DNA from 4 places in the Streptosporangium sp. CA-115845 genome. Region 4 is predicted to be linked to each of the others. Evidence: predicted binding sites of a transcription regulator. Region 4 holds the regulator's gene; each other region holds the start of a gene.
The links. Region 4 encodes LexA, which represses DNA repair genes until DNA is damaged. Its sites were predicted from a motif close to TCGAACANNTGTTCGA; they were not measured.

Region 1: the regulator LexA is predicted to act here: its motif matches at 2,615-2,630, upstream of ACQP0P_RS16105 (SAV_6107 family HEPN domain-containing protein).
Region 2: the regulator LexA is predicted to act here: its motif matches at 2,411-2,426, upstream of ruvC (crossover junction endodeoxyribonuclease RuvC).
Region 3: the regulator LexA is predicted to act here: its motif matches at 2,275-2,290, upstream of recA (recombinase RecA).

The regions. Positions count from the first base shown of each region.
Region 1 is NZ_CP191988.1:3,056,298-3,061,472, reverse strand. Features, by position in the region: gene bldD (transcriptional regulator BldD) at 1-417, shown strand, start outside; gene ACQP0P_RS16110 (PP2C family protein-serine/threonine phosphatase) at 628-1,761, shown strand; gene ACQP0P_RS16105 (SAV_6107 family HEPN domain-containing protein) at 1,920-2,366, opposite strand; gene ACQP0P_RS16100 (L,D-transpeptidase family protein) at 2,736-3,539, opposite strand; gene ACQP0P_RS16095 (YbaK/EbsC family protein) at 3,659-4,135, shown strand; gene ACQP0P_RS16090 (GNAT family N-acetyltransferase) at 4,219-4,767, shown strand; gene metF (methylenetetrahydrofolate reductase [NAD(P)H]) at 4,793-5,175, opposite strand, start outside.
Region 2 is NZ_CP191988.1:3,561,046-3,566,220, reverse strand. Features, by position in the region: gene ruvB (Holliday junction branch migration DNA helicase RuvB) at 42-1,100, opposite strand; gene ruvA (Holliday junction branch migration protein RuvA) at 1,174-1,794, opposite strand; gene ruvC (crossover junction endodeoxyribonuclease RuvC) at 1,791-2,378, opposite strand; gene ACQP0P_RS18365 (YebC/PmpR family DNA-binding transcriptional regulator) at 2,568-3,320, opposite strand; gene pdxT (pyridoxal 5'-phosphate synthase glutaminase subunit PdxT) at 3,324-3,914, opposite strand; gene pdxS (pyridoxal 5'-phosphate synthase lyase subunit PdxS) at 4,084-4,998, opposite strand; gene ACQP0P_RS18350 (DUF3048 domain-containing protein) at 5,148-5,175, opposite strand, start outside.
Region 3 is NZ_CP191988.1:2,379,782-2,384,956, reverse strand. Features, by position in the region: gene ACQP0P_RS13060 (regulatory protein RecX) at 220-717, opposite strand; gene recA (recombinase RecA) at 1,037-2,167, opposite strand; gene ACQP0P_RS13050 (hypothetical protein) at 2,526-2,804, shown strand; gene ACQP0P_RS13045 (DUF3046 domain-containing protein) at 2,822-3,016, opposite strand; gene ACQP0P_RS13040 (VOC family protein) at 3,253-3,741, opposite strand; gene ACQP0P_RS13035 (ATP-dependent helicase) at 4,050-5,175, shown strand, end outside.
Region 4 is NZ_CP191988.1:7,318,581-7,323,755, reverse strand. Features, by position in the region: gene leuS (leucine--tRNA ligase) at 1-980, shown strand, start outside; gene lexA (transcriptional repressor LexA) at 1,163-1,873, opposite strand; gene ACQP0P_RS34825 (LysM peptidoglycan-binding domain-containing protein) at 2,511-2,777, shown strand; gene nrdR (transcriptional regulator NrdR) at 3,198-3,659, shown strand; gene ACQP0P_RS34815 (vitamin B12-dependent ribonucleotide reductase) at 3,742-5,175, shown strand, end outside.

The sequences.
Region 1 (5,175 bases), 4.3 Mb from region 4:
GTCGAAGAGAAGTCCCGCGGGCGCTGGAAGGCGGTCGTCGTGGGCTCCTATGAGCGTGGCGACCGTGCCGTCACCGTGCAGAAGCTTGCCGAACTGGCTGATTTCTACGGGGTACCGGTCTCGGAGTTGCTGCCCGGAGGGGCTGCTCCCAGCCCTCTGGGCCCGACACCGAAACTTGTGATCGACCTTGAGCGCCTTGCCCAGCTCCCCAAGGAGAAGGCCGGCGCGCTTGCCCGCTACGCGGCCACCATCCAGAGCCAGCGCGGCGACTACAACGGCAAAGTGCTGTCCATCCGCCAGGAGGACCTCCGCTCCCTTGCCGTGATCTACGACAAGTCCCCCAGCGAACTCACCGAGGAGCTCATCGGCTGGGGAGTCCTGGACCCCGAGGCGCGCCGCGCCGTCGAGTCCTTCTGACCGGTCGTGGGTGCGCCGGAACCGGCGTGCCCACCCCGCTCCAAAAAAATCTTGCTCTCAGCAGAACGTTAGCTTCATTCCGCCCCGGCCGTCGGCCACTGTGGTAGGAAAAGGCAAACATTCGATTGGCGAGATACGGTGGACATGACTTCGGGAGATGATCGGCTCGATCACTCTCGACCGCGCTCAAAAAGCCGTCTCCACTCGGTCATGGTGTCGCTGGGATCGACCAGGACCCGCACCTTCCTGCGGTTGCTGGCATCGATCGGCACCACCAGGACCCAGGACACCCTGAAGCTGCTGCCGTTCGTGGTCATGGCCGTGGTGGCCGTGATCGACTTCGGCTCGGGCCCCACGTCCGGCCTCCTCCCGCTGCTCGCCCTCGGCCCGGCCTTCGCCAGTGTGGCCTGCGGCCTGGCCCGCACCACCGTGATCGGCGTCGTCGCCCTGATGCTGTGCGTCGCGCTCGGCCTCTACAACGACATCCTCTGGACGCCGCGTACCAACATCACCATGTTCGCCATCCTCGGCGTCACCGTGGCCAGCGTGCTGGCCAGCGCCGGGCGGCTGCGCCACGAGCGCCAGCTCGCCGACGTGCGCTCGGTGGCCGAGGCGGCCCAGCGGGTGCTGCTGCGCCCGGTGCCCCGCCGCGCCGGTCCCGGCATAGGCGTGGCCGTCTCGTACACCTCCGCCACGGCCGAGGCCAGGATCGGCGGTGACCTGTACGAGGTCGTCACCACCCCGCACGGGGTCCGGATCATCGTGGGAGACGTGCAGGGCAAGGGCCTGGAGGCCGTGGAGACCGCGGCCGTGGTGCTCGGCGCCTTCCGCGAGGCGGCCCACGACGAGAAGAAGCTCCAGGGCGTCGTGGCACGGCTGGAGAAGGCGCTGACCCGCGAGTTGTCCGGCGAGCAGTTCGTGACCGCCGTACTGGCCGAGATCCGCGGCGGTTCCACCATCGCCGTCATCAACTGCGGCCACCCCCCGCCCATGGTGCTGGACGCCGAGGGCACGATCTGGTTCGCCGACCCGCCGGACGAGGCCCTGCCGCTGGGCATGAGCGCACTACAGGCCAGCAAGCCGCAGCCGCACCACATCCCTTTCGAGCCGGGGGATCAGGTCCTCTTCTACACCGACGGGGTCATCGAGGCGCGCAACGGGTTCGGCGAGTTCTACCCGCTGCCGGAGCGGGCGCACCTGCTGGACGGCGAGGACGACCCTCAGGGGTCGCTGGACGCTCTGCGCGCGGACCTGCTCCACCACGTGGGCAGACCGCTGGGCGACGACGCCGCCATGCTCCTGCTGCGCCACCGCGCCGTCCAGGAGAACTCCTCCGCGGCGTAGACCGCCTCGGGTCTTGCCCGCCACCGCCGGTCGGACGGCGCCCCGCCGCGTCGTCGACGGTCACCGCCGCCGGTCACCGAGGCACGCCGCGGCGCCCTCCGCCGGCCTCGCGACACCGTCTGATCAACCTCGCCACGGCGAGATCCGCCGGAGGGGACCTAACCCGCCAGCGGGACGTGGCCCGGGAGCACGGGTTGTGCCGGCACCCCGAGCAGGTTCTCGACCTCGATGACGAAGCGCTCCGCCTCGGAGATGAGCTCCTCGGCGTCTCGCGACGACACCGTGCGGGTCAGCCCCGCCTCGGCGGCGGCCCGCTTGGCCGCGCTCGTCTCGAAGTAGGGCGCCCACTCGGCCAGCCGGGGCTCGGCCTCGGGGAGCAGCTCCCAGGCACTGCGCAGCCTGCGCCTGCGGCCCTGCATGGGACGGGGGCGCGCGGCCAGCACGGCGGCGGCCGCCCTGAGCGCCGCGAGGTGGGCCGCGACGTAACGAGCGGCGGAGGTCCGGGCGGCGGCGGCCTCTTCGAGGCAGTCACGCGCGTCTGTGAGGTGCGCCCGCACCGTGGGGGACAGTCGGGGCCCACCGGAATCGCCGAGCCGAGGGGTCATGTGCGTCAGCCTCCTTGGTCGCAAGCGGCTCCCGGCGTTTTCACCGGCGGTGTCAACATTCGCAGACCCCACCGACAAATCCACCGGGCGGCCGGACGAGGAGCTTCCCCTCTCCCCGCCCGCCCCGACCTGGGCCCGATCGTCTCCTCCGACGACGTGGATCCGGCCGACCACCCTGGACACGGGCTGCGAGCCCCGCGTCATTACATCGAACATAAATTCGACCACTAATACTGTCAAGTAGAACAGCGAACAAAAGTTCGATCTTCCAATATGACAGGAATGACGGAGGCCCCGGGAGATCTCCGTCTCCCGGGGCCTCCGCTCGCCGAGCGCCGATCCCCCCGCAGGTTCGCCCGCTCCGCCACGTTACCGGGCGAACCTGCCTCGGACATGCACCGGCACCCCGGTGCCGAGCAGACCGGGAAGGACCTCCGCCACGTGCATCGGCAGCCGGACGCAGCCGTGCGAGGCGGGTGCCAGCGGCACCGACAGCGCGCCGTGGAAGGCGATGCCGCCGTTGAAGAAGATCGGGTTGTAGAGCTGGCCCAGGTAGGACTTGTGCCAGCCGTCCCTGCGCCAGGTGGTCTTGTAGTCGCCCGTCGGCGTGCGGGCGTCGCCGCAGAACCGCTGGGTCTTGCCCTCCCAGGTGGCCGTCTCGCAGTAGGCGATCCCACTGCCCGAGGAGGTGTGGCTGATCAGCCGCACCGCGCCGTTGACGTAGAGGACCATCACCTGGGTGGCGAGGTTCACCTCCACCCGGGTCGGCTTACCCCTGGGGACGAGCACCTTCGGCGCCAGCGGACTCTCCAGGGCCTGCCAGGTCCTGCGCGCCACGGTGCTGGTCGGCGAGATGCCGTTGACCTTCTGGAAGGCCCAGATCGCGGTCAGGGTCGCACCGCCGTAGCGGCCGTCGATCCTGCCCGGGGCGTAGCCGAGCTCGGCCAGTCTCGCCTGGAGCACCTTCACCGTGGCGCCCTTCGCGCCGAGCCTGAGCGTCTTGCCCGGTGCGACGAACCGGGACGCCTCGGTCCTCGTCGCGACGGCCGGCGCGGCCGAGACCGCGGCCTGGGCCTCGGCGACGCCCGCGGAAAGGGTGACGCCCGCGGAAGAGAGGAGCACGGCCCCCGCCGTCATCAGCGCGGCCGCTCCCAGCCGCTGTCCAACCCCCACTTTCCATCAACTCCTCATATCACTATGGATCAGGTCAAGGGACCATAGCGCACGGGCTCCCCGTGCAAGTGACCGGTTATGAAGCGGAAATCAACGGTCAACCCGTTTAGAGTGGCCAGGTGCCAGAAAAGTTGCATCCGAACGTTGAGAAAGTCGCCGCCGTGCTCCGTGAGCACGCCGTCCCCGGCGAGATCGTCACCTTCGCCGAGGCCACCCCGACCGCCGCCAGCGCCGCCGCGCAGCTCGGCTGCGAGGTCGGCGCCATCGCCAACAGCCTGATATTCGACGCCGACGGCGAGCCGCTCCTGGTTCTGACCAGCGGCGCCCACCGGGTCGACACCGACCTGATCGCCAGGACGGCCGGTGTGGCGAAGGTGAAGCGCGCCGATCCCGCCTTCGTGCGGGCGGCCACCGGCCAGGTCATCGGCGGCGTCGCCCCGGTCGGCCACCCCGCCCCGGTCAGGACGCTGGTCGACACCTGGCTGGACAAGTACGACGTCGTCTGGGCCGCCGCCGGCCACCCGCACACCGTCTTCCCGACCTCCTTCGACGAGCTCGTCCGCATCACCGGCGGGATCCCCGTCGAGGTCGAATGACCGCGATCCGGCGGTGAGCACGGCATGGCGCTCCCGCCACCGGCGATGACCCGCGTCATGTCCTCCCTGCTAGGGTGCGACGCGTGATCGGACTGCGACGGATCGGCCCCGACGAGTTCACGCTCCGGTTGGACGCGGTCCTTGACGTCTACACCAAGGCGATGGACCCGCCCGCCGACCAGATCGCCGGTCGCAAGGCGATCATGGGAAACCACGCCGCCAACCCCGCCTTCACCTGCCTGTTCGCCGAACTCTCCGACGGCACCCCGGTGGGGATCGCCTACGGTTTCCACGGGGTTTCCGGCCAGTGGTGGCACGACGTGGTCCGGCGGGCCCTCGCCGAGAGGCACGGCGAGGGCAGCGCCCGCGGCTGGCTGGGCGACGCGCTGGAGCTCGCCGAGATCCACGTCCACCCCGACTACCAGGGCAAGGGCATCGGACGGTCGATGATCATGGGCATCTGCGCGGGCCGCCTGGAGCGCACCGCCGTGCTGTCCACCCGCGACCGGCCCACCGCGGCCCGGCACCTCTACCGGAGCATCGGCTTCGTGGACCTGCTCACGCAGTTCGTCTTCCCCGGCGGGCACGAGCGCTACGCGATCCTCGGGGCGGTCCTCCCGCTGGACGGCTGAGCCGCCCAGCGGGAGACTCTCTCGCTCAGCCCCCCAGCGAAGGGGCCTTCGGCGTGTGGTCGAGCGCCTGGAAGACCTCGCGGGTCGCGCTGGAGCGGTTGAAGGTGATGAAGTGGATGCCGGGCGCGCCCTCGTCGAGCAGGGTCTGGCAGAGCTCGGCGGCCAGCTCGATGCCCAGGCTGCGCACGGCGGCCGGATCGTCGGCGACGGCCGCGAACCTCTCGGCCACCTCGGGCGGGAACGGCGCGCCGGAGAGCTGCTCCGACCTGGCGATGGTGCTCATCTGCGTGACGGGCATGATGCCGGGGATGATCGGCGTGTCACAGCCGCTGGCCGCCACCCGGTCACGGAGCCGCAGGTAGTCGTCCGCGCGGAAGAACATCTGGGTGATCGCGTAGTCGGCGCCCG
Region 2 (5,175 bases), 3.8 Mb from region 4:
CTGTGATCAAGCTTGTACGTCTCCCCTACCGATGCACAACGCTAGATTTGCTCAGCATCATCCCCAAGATCGATGAGGAGCGAGGCACCGAAGGCGTCCGGCGGGGGCACCAGCCCCAGATGGGTCCAGGCCGCGGCGGTCGCGACCCGGCCACGGGGGGTGCGGGCCAGCAGGCCCTGCCGCACCAGGAACGGCTCGGCGACCACCTCGACCGTCTCCGGCTCCTCCCCCACCGCGACCGCCAGCGTCGACAGCCCCACCGGGCCGCCGCCGAACTTGCGCAGCAGTGCTCCAAGCACCGCCCGGTCGAGCCTGTCGAGCCCCTCGGCGTCGACCTCGTAGAGGTTGAGCGCGGCGGAGGCGACGTCCCTGGTGATGACGCCTTCCGCGCGCACCTCGGCGAAGTCGCGGACCCTGCGCAGCAGGCGGTTGGCAATGCGGGGCGTGCCCCGCGAGCGGCCGGCGATCTCGGTGGCGGCGTCGCCCGGCAGCGTCACGCCCAGCAGGCGCGAGGAGCGGTGCAGCACCTCCTCCAGCTCGGCGACCCCGTAGAAGTCCATGTGCGCGACGAAGCCGAAGCGATCACGCAACGGCGCGGGGAGCATGCCGGCCCTGGTGGTGGCCCCGACCAGGGTGAACGGGGCGATCTCCAGCGGAATCGCGGTCGCCCCCGGCCCCTTGCCCACCACGATGTCGACGCGGAAGTCCTCCATCGCGAGGTAGAGCATCTCCTCGGCGGGCCTGGCCATGCGGTGGATCTCGTCGATGAACAGCACCTCGCCCTCCGAGAGGGTCGACAGGATCGCCGCGAGGTCACCGGCCCGCTCGAGCGCGGGCCCCGAGGTGATCCGGAGCGGCACGGAGAGCTCGGTCGCGATGATCATGGAGAGGGTCGTCTTGCCCAGCCCGGGACCACCGCTCATCAGCACGTGGTCCGGCGGCCGGTTGCGCCGCAGCGCGCTCTGCAGCACCAGGGACAGCTGCTCGCGCACCCGTGCCTGGCCGATGAACTCCTCAAGCCGCTTGGGCCGCAGCGCCGCCTCGATGTTCCTCTCGTCGCCCTCGACGTCCGGCGACACCAGATCCCGTTCGAAACTCACGCCGCCCCACCTCTGCTCACCGTACGGCGGAGGCGCCCGCGCTCTTCCCGCCGCGTCTTCCCCGTCGAGCCGCTCATCGCGTGCTCAGCGCGCTGAGTGCCGCCTTGAGCAGCGCCGCCACCTGCGGGGTGCGGCCCTCGGCCAGTTCGGCGTCGGCCCGGGGCGCGACGGCGGCGACCGCCTCGTCCGCGTCCCGCACCGAGTACCCCAGGCCGACCAGGCCGGAGTGGACCTGATCGCGCCAGACGGGCGCGGCGGCGCGGCCGTTGAGCGCGGCGTTGACCGCCTCCTCAGGCGTGCCGAGCTTGCCCTTGAGGTCGACGATGATCCGCTGGGCGCCCTTCGGACCCACCCCGGGGACCCTTGTCAGCGCCTTGACGTCGGCGGTGGCCACGGCCATCCTGAGCGCGTTGGGGGTGTGCACGGCCAGCATCGCCAGTGCGACCTTGGGGCCGACCCCGCTGGCCGTCTGCAGCATCTCGAAGATCCCGCGCTCGTCGTCGGCGGCGAAGCCGAACAACGTCAGCGACTCCTCGCGGACCACCAGCGAGGTGGCCAGCCGGGCCTCCTCGCCCGTTCTGAGCGTCGCCAGCGTGCCCGGCGTGCAGTGCACGAGCACTCCCACCCCGCCCACCTCGACGACCGCCCCGTCGGGGGTGATCGCGGTCACCTGTCCTCGCACCGAGGCGATCACTTCGTGGTTCCTCTCGGGTATCCGGCCCTGCCCCGGCCGCGGAAGTAGGCCGCCGCGCTCGTACCGGGACCGCTCGCGGCCTTCGCGGCGGCCTCGGCCAGCCTGCTCTGGGCTCCGCCCCGCCACACGTGGCAGATCGCGAGGGCGAGCGCGTCGGCGGCGTCGGCGGGCTTGGGCATGGCGTCCAGCCGCAGCAGCCGGGTCACCATCGTGCCGACCTGCTGCTTGTCGGCCGTGCCGCTGCCGGTGATCGCCGCCTTGACCTCGGACGGTGTGTGCAGGGCGACCGGCAGCCCCCTGCGGGAGGCGCACAGGATCGCCACGGCGGAGGCCTGCGCGGTGCCCATCACGGTCCTGAGGTTGTGCTGGGCGAAGACCCGCTCCACGGCCACCGCGTCGGGTTCGAGCTCGTCGAGCCACTGCTCTATGCCGGTCTCGATCGCCACCAGCCGGGCGCCGATCTCGTCGTCGGCGGGGGTGCGGACCACTCCGACCTTGACCAGGCTCAGCGGCGCGCCCGGCCTCCCCTCGACGGCGCCGAGCCCACATCGGGTAAGCCCGGGATCGACCCCCATGACCCGCAGTTCGGGCAACCGCACCGGCACGCCTCCGCTCGCCGAACACCTGTTCGGTGCCAGACTCTACCGCCTGAGAGCACGTCGCGCACGGCCCTCGCGGGGCCCGCGGGAAGTGTCAGCGGCGGTCGCGCACGTGGGGCATGGTGAAGGCGGTCATCGCCCGGAGTTCCGCGGCGGGGGCGCCGAAGCGCGAGATCACGCGTCGAGCTTCTCCATGACCTCGTCGGAGACGTCGAAGTTGGCCCAGACGTTCTGCACGTCGTCACTGTCCTCAAGGGCGTCGATCAGCCTGAAGACCTTGCGTGCGCCGTCCTCGTCGAGCGGGACGTTCATCGTCGGCATGAAGCCGGACTCGGCCGAGTCGTAGTCGATCCCGGCCTCCTGCAGGGCCTTGCGGACCGGGACGAGGTCGGTGGCCTCGGAGACGACCTCGAACTGGTCGCCCAGGTCGTTGACCTCCTCGGCGCCCGCGTCGAGGACCGCGGTCAGCACGTCGTCCTCACCCAGCTCGCCCTTGGGGACGAGCACGACGCCCTTGCGGTTGAACATGTAGGACACCGAGCCCGGGTCGGCCAGCGAGCCACCGTTACGGGTCAGCGCGACACGGACCTCGGAGGCCGCGCGGTTGCGGTTGTCGGTGAGGCACTCGATCAGCACCGCGACGCCGCCGGGGGCGTAGCCCTCGTACATGATGGTCTGCCAGTCGGCGCCGCCGGCCTCCAGGCCGCCACCGCGCTTGCGGGCGCGCTCGATGTTGTCGATCGGAACCGAGCTCTTGCGCGCCTTGGTGATGGCGTCGTACAGCGTCGGGTTGCCGTCCGGATCGGGGCCGCCCGTCCGTGCCGCGACCTCGATGTTCTTGATGAGCTTGGCGAACAGCTTGCCGCGCTTGGAATCAAGCGCCGCCTTCTTGTGCTTCGTCGTCGCCCATTTGGAGTGGCCGGACATCCCCTAGAGCTCCCTCACCATCTCAGCGAAATATGAATGCACACCAATATCCCCGGTAATCTCCGGGTGGAAGGATGTGGCGAGCAGCGGTCCTTGACGGACCGCGACGATCCTATCTCCAGGTTCGGCCAACGCCAGCACTTCGACCCCCGAACCCACGGATTCCACCCAGGGTGCGCGGATGAAGACCGCCCGCATGGCACCGCGGCCGGCGAAGTCGATGTCGGCCTCGAAGGAGTCGACCTGGCGGCCGAAGGCGTTGCGCCGAACGACCATGTCGATGCCGCCGATCGTCTGCTGGCCCTCGATGCCGCCCTCGATCCGGTCCGCCAGCATGATCATGCCGGCGCAGGAGCCATAGGCGGGCATGCCGGCCTTGATCCGCATCCGGAGCGGTTCGAGCAGTTCAAAGGTCTCGGCGAGCTTCCACATCGTGGTGGACTCCCCGCCCGGGATGACGAGGCCGTCGACCGCCTCCAGCTCGTGAGGGCGTCGTACGGCGACCGCCCTGGCCCCCACCGCCTCCAGCGAGCGCACGTGCTCGTGCACGTCGCCTTGGAGCGCGAACACGCCGATCGTCGGGACGATGGTCACCGATGGTCCTTCCCCTGGAAAAGAAACGTCCCTTTCAGGGTATGGCCCTCCACGGATCACCCCAAACTGGTTCATAACCAGCCCTGAGCCTTCCTGGACAGCCCCTCCAGCGCCGAAGAGGCGACCTCCCTCAAGGAGGCCGCCTCTCTGCTGGTTTCCCTGAGTTCCGCTACCAGCCGCGCTCGGCCAGCCGGTGCGGGGCCGGGATGTCGTCGACGTTGATGCCGACCATGGCCTCGCCCAGGCCGCGGGAGACCTTCGCGATGACGTCGGGGTCGTCGTGGAAGGTGGTGGCCTTGACGATCGCGGCGGCGCGCTCGGCGGGGTTGCCGGACTTGAAGATGCCCGAGCCGACGAACACGCCCTCGGCGCCGAGCTGCATCATCATCGCGGCGTCGGCCGGGGTGGCGATGCCACCGGCGGTGAACAGCACCACCGGCAGCTTGCCGGTCTTGGCGACCTCGGCGACCAGCTCGTACGGCGCCTGGAGCTCCTTGGCCGCGACATAGAGCTCGTCGGCGGGCAGCGAGGTCAGGCGCTTGATCTCGCCCCTGATCTTGCGCATGTGGGTGGTGGCGTTGGAGACGTCGCCGGTGCCCGCCTCACCCTTGGAACGGATCATCGCCGCGCCCTCGGTGATGCGGCGCAGCGCCTCGCCCAGGTTGGTCGCGCCGCAGACGAAGGGCACCGTGAACTGCCACTTGTCGATGTGGTTGGCGTAGTCGGCCGGGGTGAGCACCTCGGACTCGTCGATGTAGTCGACGCCGAGCGACTGGAGCACCCGGGCCTCGACGAAGTGGCCGATGCGGGCCTTGGCCATGACCGGGATCGAGACGGCGGCGATGATGCCGTCGATCATGTCGGGGTCGCTCATCCTGGAGACGCCGCCCTGGGCGCGGATGTCGGCGGGTACCCGTTCGAGGGCCATGACGGCCACGGCACCGGCATCTTCGGCGATCTTGGCCTGCTCGGCGTTGACGACGTCCATGATGACGCCGCCCTTGAGCATCTCTGCCATGCCGCGCTTGACCCGGGCGGTTCCGGTGACGGTGGTATCGCTGACTTCGGGCGTGCTGCTGGACACGGTCTCTACCTCACGACGGCTGCGGATCACGGGCCGCCCGCGCTGGACGGCCACTACGCTTCCCATCGTAGGCGCTGGGCAGGATGCCCCCTACACGCCGTCTTGTCGTTCTTAGAAGATCCTCTTGAACATGATGTAGGACTTGCGCGTCAGGGAATGACGGGTTTGGCGGAGGCC
Region 3 (5,175 bases), 4.9 Mb from region 4:
GCTCAAGAGACGGCGCTGTCGGGACAGAAGTGAGCCCAGAGGGATCACTCACCGGCTTTTCCCACCGGCCCGCTCTCTCGCCCTCATCCGCCAAGCCTGCTTGTCCGTATTACACCGCTATGACAATCCGCACTGCGCGGAGTAACTCCTCACTGCCGTTGAGATTAAGCGTCAGAGAGGTAACGAGCAAGCAAAGACCTAGCGTCAGGCTGCTTTGAGCTAGTCGAGGGGATAGCCCGAATCTTCCGTGAATGGCGCTGTTTCTGCCTCATCATCCTCCAGCACTTCGCGGATAACGCGAAACGCCAGGCCAGGACCGTATCCCTTCCGAGCGAGCATGCCGGCCAGCCTGCGGGTCCTGACCGCGGGGTCCAGGCCACGGGTCGAGGAGAGCTTGCGCCGTACGAGGCCACGGGCGGTCTCCGCCTCCTGCTCGGGGTCGAGCTGTTCCATCGCGTCCTTCACGGTCTCCTCGTCCACCCCCCGGTGCCGGAGCTCGGAGGCAAGGGCCTTTCTGGCAAGCCCCCGCCCGGCATGGCGAGAGCTCACCCATGCCTCGGCGAACGCCTCATCGTCGATGAGCCCGACCTCGGAGAAGCGCTCCAGCACGGCGTCCGCCGCCTCCTGGGGCACCTCACGCTTGCGCAGCGCCTCCGCGAGCTGAGCTCGGGTGCGCGGCGCCATCGTCAACAGCCGCAGGCAGATCGCCCGCGCCACCGCCTGCGGATCGGCTCCCCTGCTCGCGGGAGATTCCTTGACCGGTCTGTCAGGAAGGAGGCCGTCAGGAAGGGCGCCCGAGGAACCACCCCCGGACCGTCGCTCACCACGCCGGGAGCCACGTCCCTTCCGGCTTCGCGGCTCGCCGTCGGCAGGACCTGCGGTCTCCCCCTCGGAAGCGGGAAGACCGTCGCCCCGCCCCCGCCCGCTGCTGCCCGGCGAGCCGATCCGGGGCTCGTCGGGCCAGGCACCCCAGTCTCTCGGCCCGACCTCACCGGGCGGACCGAGGTTGGCTCCCATCATCATCGGTCAGCCCGAATCAGGCGTCACCCGGCTTGGGAGTGGCCGCCTTGGAACCGCGACCGGACGCGGCGGCCGCCGGAGCCGGACCGGAACCACGGCCGGACGCGGCGGTCGCCGGAGCGGCAGGCGGCGGGGCGGCCGGGCTGTCGACGCGCGGGCCGACGCCGAGCTTCTCCTTGATCTTCTTCTCGATCTCGTTCGCCATGTCCGGGTGGTTCTTGAGGAAGTTTCGCGCGTTCTCCTTGCCCTGACCGAGCTGGTCGCCCTCGTAGGTGTACCAGGCTCCGGACTTGCGGACGAAGCCGTGCTCCACCCCCATGTCGATCAGGCCGCCCTCGCGGGAGATGCCGACGCCGTAGAGGATGTCGAAGTCGGCCACCCGGAAGGGCGGGGCCATCTTGTTCTTGACGACCTTCACCCGGGTGCGGTTGCCGACCGCCTCGGTGCCGTCCTTCAGCGTCTCGATACGGCGGATGTCGAGACGGACCGAGGCGTAGAACTTCAGCGCCTTTCCACCGGTCGTGGTCTCGGGCGAGCCGAACATGACGCCGATCTTCTCGCGGAGCTGGTTGATGAAGATCGCGGTGGTGCCGGTGTTGTTGAGCGCGCCCGCGACCTTGCGCAGCGCCTGGGACATCAGGCGTGCCTGGAGGCCGACGTGGCTGTCGCCCATCTCCCCCTCGATCTCGGCCTTGGGCACTAGGGCCGCGACCGAGTCGATGACCAGCAGGTCGACGGCGCCGGACCGGATCAGCATGTCGGCGATCTCCAGCGCCTGCTCGCCGGTGTCCGGCTGGGAGACGAGCAGCGCGTCGGTGTCGACACCCAGCTTCTGGGCGTACTCGGGGTCGAGCGCGTGCTCGGCGTCGATGAACGCGGCGATGCCGCCGCCACGCTGGGCGTTGGCCACCGCGTGCAGGGCGATCGTGGTCTTTCCCGAGGACTCGGGACCGTAGACCTCAATGATGCGGCCGCGCGGGAAGCCCCCGATGCCGAGCGCCACGTCGAGCGCGATGGAGCCGGTGGGGACCACCTCGATGGGCGCCCGGGTCTCGTCGCCCAGGCGCATGATGGAGCCCTTGCCGAACTGCCGCTCGATCTGAGCGAGCGCGGTCTCGAGCGCCTTCTCGCGGTCGTTAGCTGCCATGGGAGCCCCCCTGGAGGGTCGCGGGTTGGATCGGTTGCCAGAAAGCTACGGGGTGCCGCCGACAATTTCGGGAGGGCACGCCAGGAGTGACGGCCCGTTCAATATAGCCGAACGACTGTTCGATCGCGGCCCGTTGGCATCACGTGTTCCGGGAACCGTGATCCACCGCGGGACTCTCCCGCACGAGGCCCGCACAGGATCCACACGGGGCCCGCACGGGGCCGGTCACAGGCCTGAGGGCGTGGCAGCGAGGAGCGCGACCCCATCCGGGAGGCGACATTTCCGAGAATTGTCCTGAGCCTGTTGTAACCAGGCTGACCTGGGGTGATCCTAAGGGAAACGACCCGAGGTGCCCGACGTGCCCAACACGTTCACGCAGCAACGCCTAGCCCATCTCGACTCCCTGGCCGCCGAACTGCGACAACGGGGGCTGGTGAGCCGCCCCCTCGGAGGTGCCGCTCCGGTGCTGTGGGTATGGCATCCGGACAGCGGCCGGCAGACCATCGTCTTCGCCACCCCCGTCAGGGACGGCTGGCTGTTTCTGTGGTCGCCGGACGGCGAGGAGAGTGCCGACGACCCCGTGCACGCGGCCGGTTCGGTGGAGAGACTTCTCGCTCCGCCCGCGGAGCCCTCCTGACCGCCCCCGGCCACTCCTCAGCGAAGCCTGGGAGAGACGTCGGTCACCCCGCACACGGCGTGCCAGACCTCCTTCGCCCCGACCCCCTCGGCCAGCGCCTGGATCACGGTCCGGCCGCCGAGGTCGGCGATGACGTAGTCATGGGCCCACGACTCGGCGTACTGGTCGCCGAAGTGCAGCTTCATCCGCTTCCAGAAATCCGACAGGCGCATGCCCCAAGTATGAGACCACACCGGCGTGCCGCGGCCCGCGCCCGGCATGCCGCACCTCGGCGGCGTCCCGGTCGCCCGGTCCCGGTGAAAGGGAGACCTGGGGACGGGGACCGGCAGGGGCGGGGTCCGCGCGTCGGCGGGAGTACGGCCCGCCAAGGGGGCAGGACGGACCGTCGGAGCACGCGGGGACCGTATCCGAGGGCGACCGGCTCGCGGCTGAGGGGCGGCGCGGATCGTCAGAGCACGCGGGAGCCGTACATCTCGCCGAGGGGGTCGGCGAGCAGTTCCACGCGCGCCCCGTCCGGGTCGGTGAAGTAGATGGAGGTACCGCTCTCCACCTGGTGCGGCACGCCCGCCGTCGCCAGCTTGCCTCGCAGGCGCTCCCAGGTGGAGGGGTCCACGGAGATGGCGACGTGGTGGAGCCCGCCGAGGACCTCCCGGTAGGGGCCGAGGTCCAGCCCCGGGAAGTCGAAGAAGGCGAGGAGGTTGCCGTTGCCGATGTCGAAGAAGAAGTGGTTCGACCCCTGGTAGTCGCGGTTCTCGAAGATCTCCGTGAGGGGGAACTCCAGAAGGTCCTGGTAGAACCCGATCGTCGTCTCGACGTCTGAGGAGATCAGCGCGAAGTGGTGCAGCCCTCTCGCGCTGCTCGGCGGACGGTTCTCCCTGAGATGCTCCGCCTTGATCCGCTCGCGTTTCGCCTCGATGGCCTGGTAGTCGATACTCACCGTTAGCTCACCACTCAATGCGTTCTGTGTTCGCCAAAGCATGTCAGTGGCGACAGGAGCCAACCTACTCCTGGGGCGGGCCGTGCCGGCGAGGCCCCGCCGAGGTCCCGCCGAGGTCCCGCCGAACGCCTCCGGCGTACAGATCCGGTGATCCGGCGGTGGCACCGGTGGATCACGTGTCCGCAGGTGAGGAGCCGGCCACCGGGTCCTCCCCGGCCCCCGGCAGGCGGTGGCGGGTTCTGTCGGTGGCGCCGTGCAGTATGGGCGGTGGCCCGGTTGGTCGGCCGAGCCGGGAGGCAGGGGGCGCGATGAACGAGACGGCGGGCGCGGACGGGGCGCTGGGGCACTTCACCCGGATGACCAGGGACTGGTTCACCGGGGCCTTCGCCGCGCCGACCGCGGCACAGGAGGGGGCGTGGGCGGCGATCGCCCGGGGTGACAACACCCTGGTGGTCGCCCCCACGGGCTCCGGCAAGACGCTGGCCGCTTTTCTGTGGTCGCTCGACCGGCTGGCGGCCGGGCACTCGGCCACCGGGTCTCCCCCGTCCGGCGAGGACGCCGGGTTCCCCGGAAGCTCCGGAGACGCCACCACGACCATGGACGCCCCGGCGGGCGCCACCGCCCCGGACATGACGGGCGGCACGGGCGCCGGGAGGAGGCGGAACCGTTCCCGACGGGACGAGGAGCCGCCGAGGCTGTGCCGGGTCCTTTACGTGTCGCCGCTCAAGGCGCTGGCCGTCGACATCGAGCGCAACCTCCGGGCACCGCTGGCCGGGCTGAGACAGACCGCGAGCAGGCTCGGCCTCCCGGTGCCGGAGATCTCGGTGGCGATCCGCTCGGGCGACACCTCAGCCGGGGAGCGGCGCCGGTTCGCGACCAGGCCGTCCGACATTCTGATCACCACCCCCGAGTCGCTGTTCCTGCTGCTCACCAGCCAGGCCCGCGAGGCACTGCGCGGTGTGGAGACGGTCATCGTCGACGAGGTGCACGCGGTGGCCGCCACCAAGCGCGGCGCGCACCTGGCACTCAGCCTGGAGCGGCTCGACGCCCTCCTGCCCCGGCCCGCGCAGCGCGTCGGCCTGTCCGCGACCGTACGGCCGGTGAGCGAGGTTGCCGCCTTCCTGGGCGGGCCCCGTCCGGCGACCGTGGTCCAGCCGCCCGCGGGTAAGGAGATCGAGGTCGAGGTGGTCGTCCCGATCGAGGACATGACAGAGCTCGACACGCCGCCCGCCTCCTCCGCCTCCGACGACGACCGGTGGCTGACCGAGAGCCCGGCCAAGCGGTCGATCTGGCCGCATGTGGAGGAGCGGCTGTTCGACCTGATCGGGGGGCACAGTTCCACGATCGTGTTCGCCAACTCACGGCGGCTGGCCGAACGGCTCTGCACCCGCCTCAACGAGCTGGCGTGGGAGCGGCGGGCCGCCGAGGCGGAGC
Region 4 (5,175 bases):
ACACCGACACGATGGACACCTTCGTCGACTCCTCGTGGTACTTCCTGCGTTACGTCGACCCGGCCTACGAGGACGGCCCGTTCGACGTCGAGCGCGTCCGCAGGTGGGGCCCGATCGACCAGTACATCGGCGGCGTCGAGCACGCCGTGCTGCACCTGCTGTACGCCAGGTTCTTCACCAAGGTCCTGCACGACATGGGCATGGTCGACTTCGTCGAGCCCTTCACCCGCCTGCTGAATCAGGGGCAGGTCATCAACCAGGGCAAGGCGATGTCCAAGTCGCTGGGCAACGGCGTCGACCTGGGCGCGCAGATCGACGCCTACGGTGTCGACGCGGTCAGGCTGACCGTCGTCTTCGCCGGCCCGCCCGAGGACGACATCGACTGGGCCGACGTCTCGCCGGCCGCGTCCCAGAAGTTCCTGGCCCGGGCGTTCCGTGTGATGGTCGAGGCGGGGGCGGCCTCCGCTCCCGGCGTCGACTTCGCAGGTGGAGACCTGAACCTGCGCAAGGTCGTGCACCACACGATCGACGAGGTCACCAGGCTGGTCGACTCCCACCGCTTCAACGTCGCGGTGGCCCGGATGATGGAGCTGACGAGCGCGACCCGCAAGGCCATCGACTCCGGGCCCGGTGCCGCCGACCCCGCGGTCAGGGAGGCCGCGGAGACGCTGGCGGTCATGCTCTCCCTGGTCGCGCCGTACGCGGCCGAGGAGGGCTGGGAGCGGCTGGGACACAGCGGCTCGGTCGCGGTCGCGGGCTGGCCGGCGGCGGACCCGGCGCTGCTCGTCCAGGACTCCGTCACCTGCGTCGTCCAGGTCGCGGGCAAGGTGCGCGACCGGCTGGAGGTCTCTCCGGAGATCTCCGAGGCGGACCTGAAGGCGCTGGCGCTGGCGTCGGAGAAGGTCCAGGCGTTCCTGCCCGGTGGCGCGCCGCGTAAGGTCATCGTGCGCGCGCCCAAGCTGGTCAACATCGTCCCGTAGACGGTTCGAGAGGGGCGCGCGTCCAGCGTGCGCCCCCGAACGTTCATGGGCCGACCGATGTTCGGCTCATCCGGCTCGGGCACTGCCCGCCGCTCGTCGTACCGTCATCCGAAAACACTCCGGGCGACCGGCACCCCGACGTCGGGGTGCCGGTCGCCCGGAGTGTTGAAGGCGCGCGTGCTTCAGAGCTTGCGGAGGACCGCCACGACCTTGCCGAGCACGGTGGCCTCGTCACCTGGGATCGGGTCGTAGTTGGGGTTGTGCGGGACCAGCCAGACGTGGCCGTCCCTGCGCTTGAAGGTCTTGACCGTGGCCTCACCGTCGATCATCGCCGCGACCACGTCACCGTTGTCGGCCACCGGCTGCTGGCGTACGACCACCCAGTCGCCGTTGGCGATGGCGGCCTCGATCATTGAGTCTCCGGTCACCTGGAGGAGGAAGAGCGTGCCCTCGCCGACGAGCTGCTTGGGCAGGGCGAAGACATCCTCGATGCTCTCCTCGGCGAGGATCGGGCCGCCGGCGGCGATCCGGCCGACGAGTGGCACGTAGGCGGCGGTCGGGCGGCTGACCGGGGTCTCGTCCTCGCCGGAGTCGGGATCCACCCACAGCACGGGCTCGCCGGGAAGGCGCACCTCCAGAGCACGGGGGCGGTGCGGGTCACGCCGCAGGTAGCCCTTGCGCTGCAAAGCCGTCAACTGGTGCGACACGCTGGAGGTGCTGGTGAGCTGCACCGCCTCACCGATCTCCCGCATGGACGGCGGGTAACCGCGCTGCTGCACGGAGTCGCGGATCACCTCAAGGATCTTCCGCTGCCTGGGGGTGAGGCCAAGGGAGTCACGCCTTCGCACCGCCAGGTCGCTGGCGGCCGAACCGTTCTCGTTGTGCTGGCTCATACGAACTCCTCGCCTCCCGGTCTGTATCTGATGTGTCGCACACAGCGACCATACAACGACCGAAGATCATATTCAAACAATTGTTCGAATGTCCTCGATATCGGCGACGCCGTGGTGTACAACATCGTACGGGAGTTCGATCGACATCGTGTTCGATTCACCGATCTTTCTTCGACATGTGTTCGGCCAGGTCGAGGGGATGGGGGCCACCGTGAAACCGACCGCGACGACACCACGATCCATGGCCGTGCCGAGATCCCGGACCGCGCGGCGATCGCCGGGGGCACCGCTGCTGCGCCTTGTGCCGCCACCGAGATCGGAGCCCGCTCCCGCGCCGGAATCCGGCAGGGGGTCCGGGGCGGGGCGGGGTCCGGAAGGCGGAAGGGTGCCGGGGCGGCCCGGGCGCGAGCGGGCGGCCGGGCCGCCCCGGGAGCCGGAGGCCGGGGGGGAGCCGAGGCCGAGACTCGGGCGTGGAGCGAGGCGCGGGCGGGAGCCTCGGCGGGGGCTTGGGCATGGGGCGCCGAGGCGGGTGCCCGGGGCGGGAGCGGTTCGTGCCGGCGTCCGCCGCCCGGGTGCCGCCCGGCCCCGGACGGCCGGGCGGCCACTCCGGCTCACCCGGCGTGGGAGGATCGTGGCGGTGACGGCGCTCGTGCTGTTCACCCTGGGGATGCTCTGGGCCGGCGGGCGCATCGACACGGCCCTGGCGGGCGAGCGGACGGGTCACGAGGGCCTGCCCCGGATCACGGTGCACGCGGGTGACACGCTGTGGGAGATCGCGGACGCGTTGACGCGGGAGGGCGACGCCGGTCGGGAGGTCCGTCGCATCATGGACCTCAACGGGCTGGCCGACTCCAAGGTCCGGCCCGGAACCCGGCTCTATCTCCCCGATGGCCTCATTCGCTGAGAAGGGGCGCATTCCGTGGGGCGCGTGGGATCGGCCGGCGGGGTTCGAGGAAGGCGTGGGCGAGCCGCGCGAGGGTCCGATGAGGGTCCGATGAGGGTCCTGCCTGGCATATCGTCTGGGGCGCAGGTGCGGGAAGGGGTGCGTGAGGTGGGAGGGCGTTGCCCGAGAGGCGACACGCCGAGACGTGACGGCTGATCAGCGACTTCGTGTGGCGAGGGCCTTTCAACTTGCGTTCATGGTCGCGCACTTCTACCGTTAGACCACAACATCTAGTGGCTGCACTACAACACTTCACCACAGATTGTGTTTCCATTACCGCATCTCGACCATTCGAGGGGCGTGCGCGAGCGTCTCGACATACGCGCCTATGGGGCAGGTGAGGTGGGTGAGCCGCCCTCGCAGCTCAAGGAGGCGACGCGCGTGCACTGTCCGTTCTGTCGTCATCCGGACACGCGAGTCATCGACAGCAGAGCCACCGAGGACGGCGGTGCCATCCGCCGCAGGCGCACGTGCCCGGAGTGCGGGCGCAGGTTCACCACGCAGGAGACGGTCCTGCTCATGGTGAGCAAGCGCAGTGGCGTGACGGAGCCGTTCTTCAGGGACAAGGTGATCGCCGGGGTCCGGCGGGCCTGCCAGGGGCGGCCCGTCGGCGAGGACTCCCTGGCGCAGTTGGGCCAGCGGGTCGAGGAGAGCATCCGGGCCACCGGATGCGCCGAGATCGCGGCCCACGAGGTCGGGCTGGCGATTCTGGGGCCACTCCGCGAACTGGACGAGGTGGCGTACCTGCGGTTCGCCTCCGTCTACCGGGGGTTCGAGACCCTGGCCGACTTCGAGGCGGAGATCGAGCAGCTCCGGGCGGGGCGCTCCAGCGGGCAAGACTGAGAAAGACCCTGGGCGCCGGGGGTGAGCGGCGTGTTGGTGTGGTCCGATATGAGGGCTCGCGGAGCCCCAGGAGGGGGAAGTCATGACGGAGACCGCCGGCGCGGTGGCACGTGGGAGCAAGCGGCCGCGCAAGGGCCTGAGGATGAAGCGCATCTTCACCACCCCGGGCGTGCACCCCTATGACGAGCTGTCCTGGGAGCGCCGTGACGTCGTCATGACCAACTGGCGTGACGGCTCGGTCAACTTCGAGCAGCGCGGCGTCGAGTTCCCCCAGTCGTGGTCGGTCAACGCCGCCAACATCGTGACCACCAAGTACTTCCGCGGCGCGGTCGGCACCCCGCAGCGGGAGTGGAGCCTCAAGCAGCTGATCGACCGCGTGGTGGGCGTCTACACCCGTACGGCGGTCGAGCACGGCTACTTCGCCGGCGAGGAGGACGTGGAGATCTTCGACCACGAGCTCAAGCACGCTCTGGTCAACCAGGTCTTCAGCTTCAACTCCCCCGTCTGGTTCAACGTCGGCACGGCGTCGCCGCAGCAGGTCAGCGCCTGCTTCATCCTGGCCGTCGACGACCAGATGGAGTCGATCCTCGACTGGTACAAGGAAGAGGGTGTGATCTTCAAGGGCGGTTCCGGTTCCGGCGTCAACCTCTCCAGGATCCGCTCCTCCAAGGAGCTTCTCTCCAGCGGCGGCACCGCCAGCGGCCCGGTCTCCTTCATGCGCGGAGCGGACGCCTCCGCGGGCACCATCAAGTCCGGCGGTGCCACCCGTCGCGCCGCCAAGATGGTGGTCCTCGACGTCGACCACCCCGACATCGAGGAGTTCGTCGAGACCAAGGCGCGTGAGGAGGACAAGATCCGCGCCCTCCGTGACGCCGGGTTCGACATGGACCTGGGCGGCAAGGACATCGTCTCCGTCCAGTACCAGAACGCCAACAACTCCGTGCGCGTCTCCGACGAGTTCATGCGCGCGGTGGAGCAGGGCGAGGAGTTCGGCCTGCGCGCCCGGCTCACCGGCGAGGTCATCGAGAAGGTCGACGCCAGGAGCCTGTTCCGCAAGATGGGCAAGGCCGCGTGGGAGTGCGCCGACCCCGGCGTCCAGTACGACGACACGATCAACGACTGGCACACCAGCCCCGAGACGGGCCGCATCACCGCCAGCAACCCCTGCTCGGAGTACCTGCACCTGGACAACTCCTCGTGCAACCTGGCGAGCATCAACCTGCTGAAGTTCCTGAGGGACGACGACACCTTCGACATCGCGAACTTCGTGAAGATCACTGAGCTGATCATCACCGCGATGGACGTCTCCATCACCTTCGCCGACTTCCCGACCGAGAAGATCGGCGAGACCACTCGCGCCTACCGCCAGCTCGGCATCGGCTACGCCAACCTCGGGGCGCTGCTCATGGCCACCGGCCACGCCTACGACTCCGAGGGTGGCCGCGCCCTGGCCGGAGCCATCACCTCGCTGATGACCGGCGCCTCCTACCGCCGCAGCGCGGAACTGGCCGCGGTC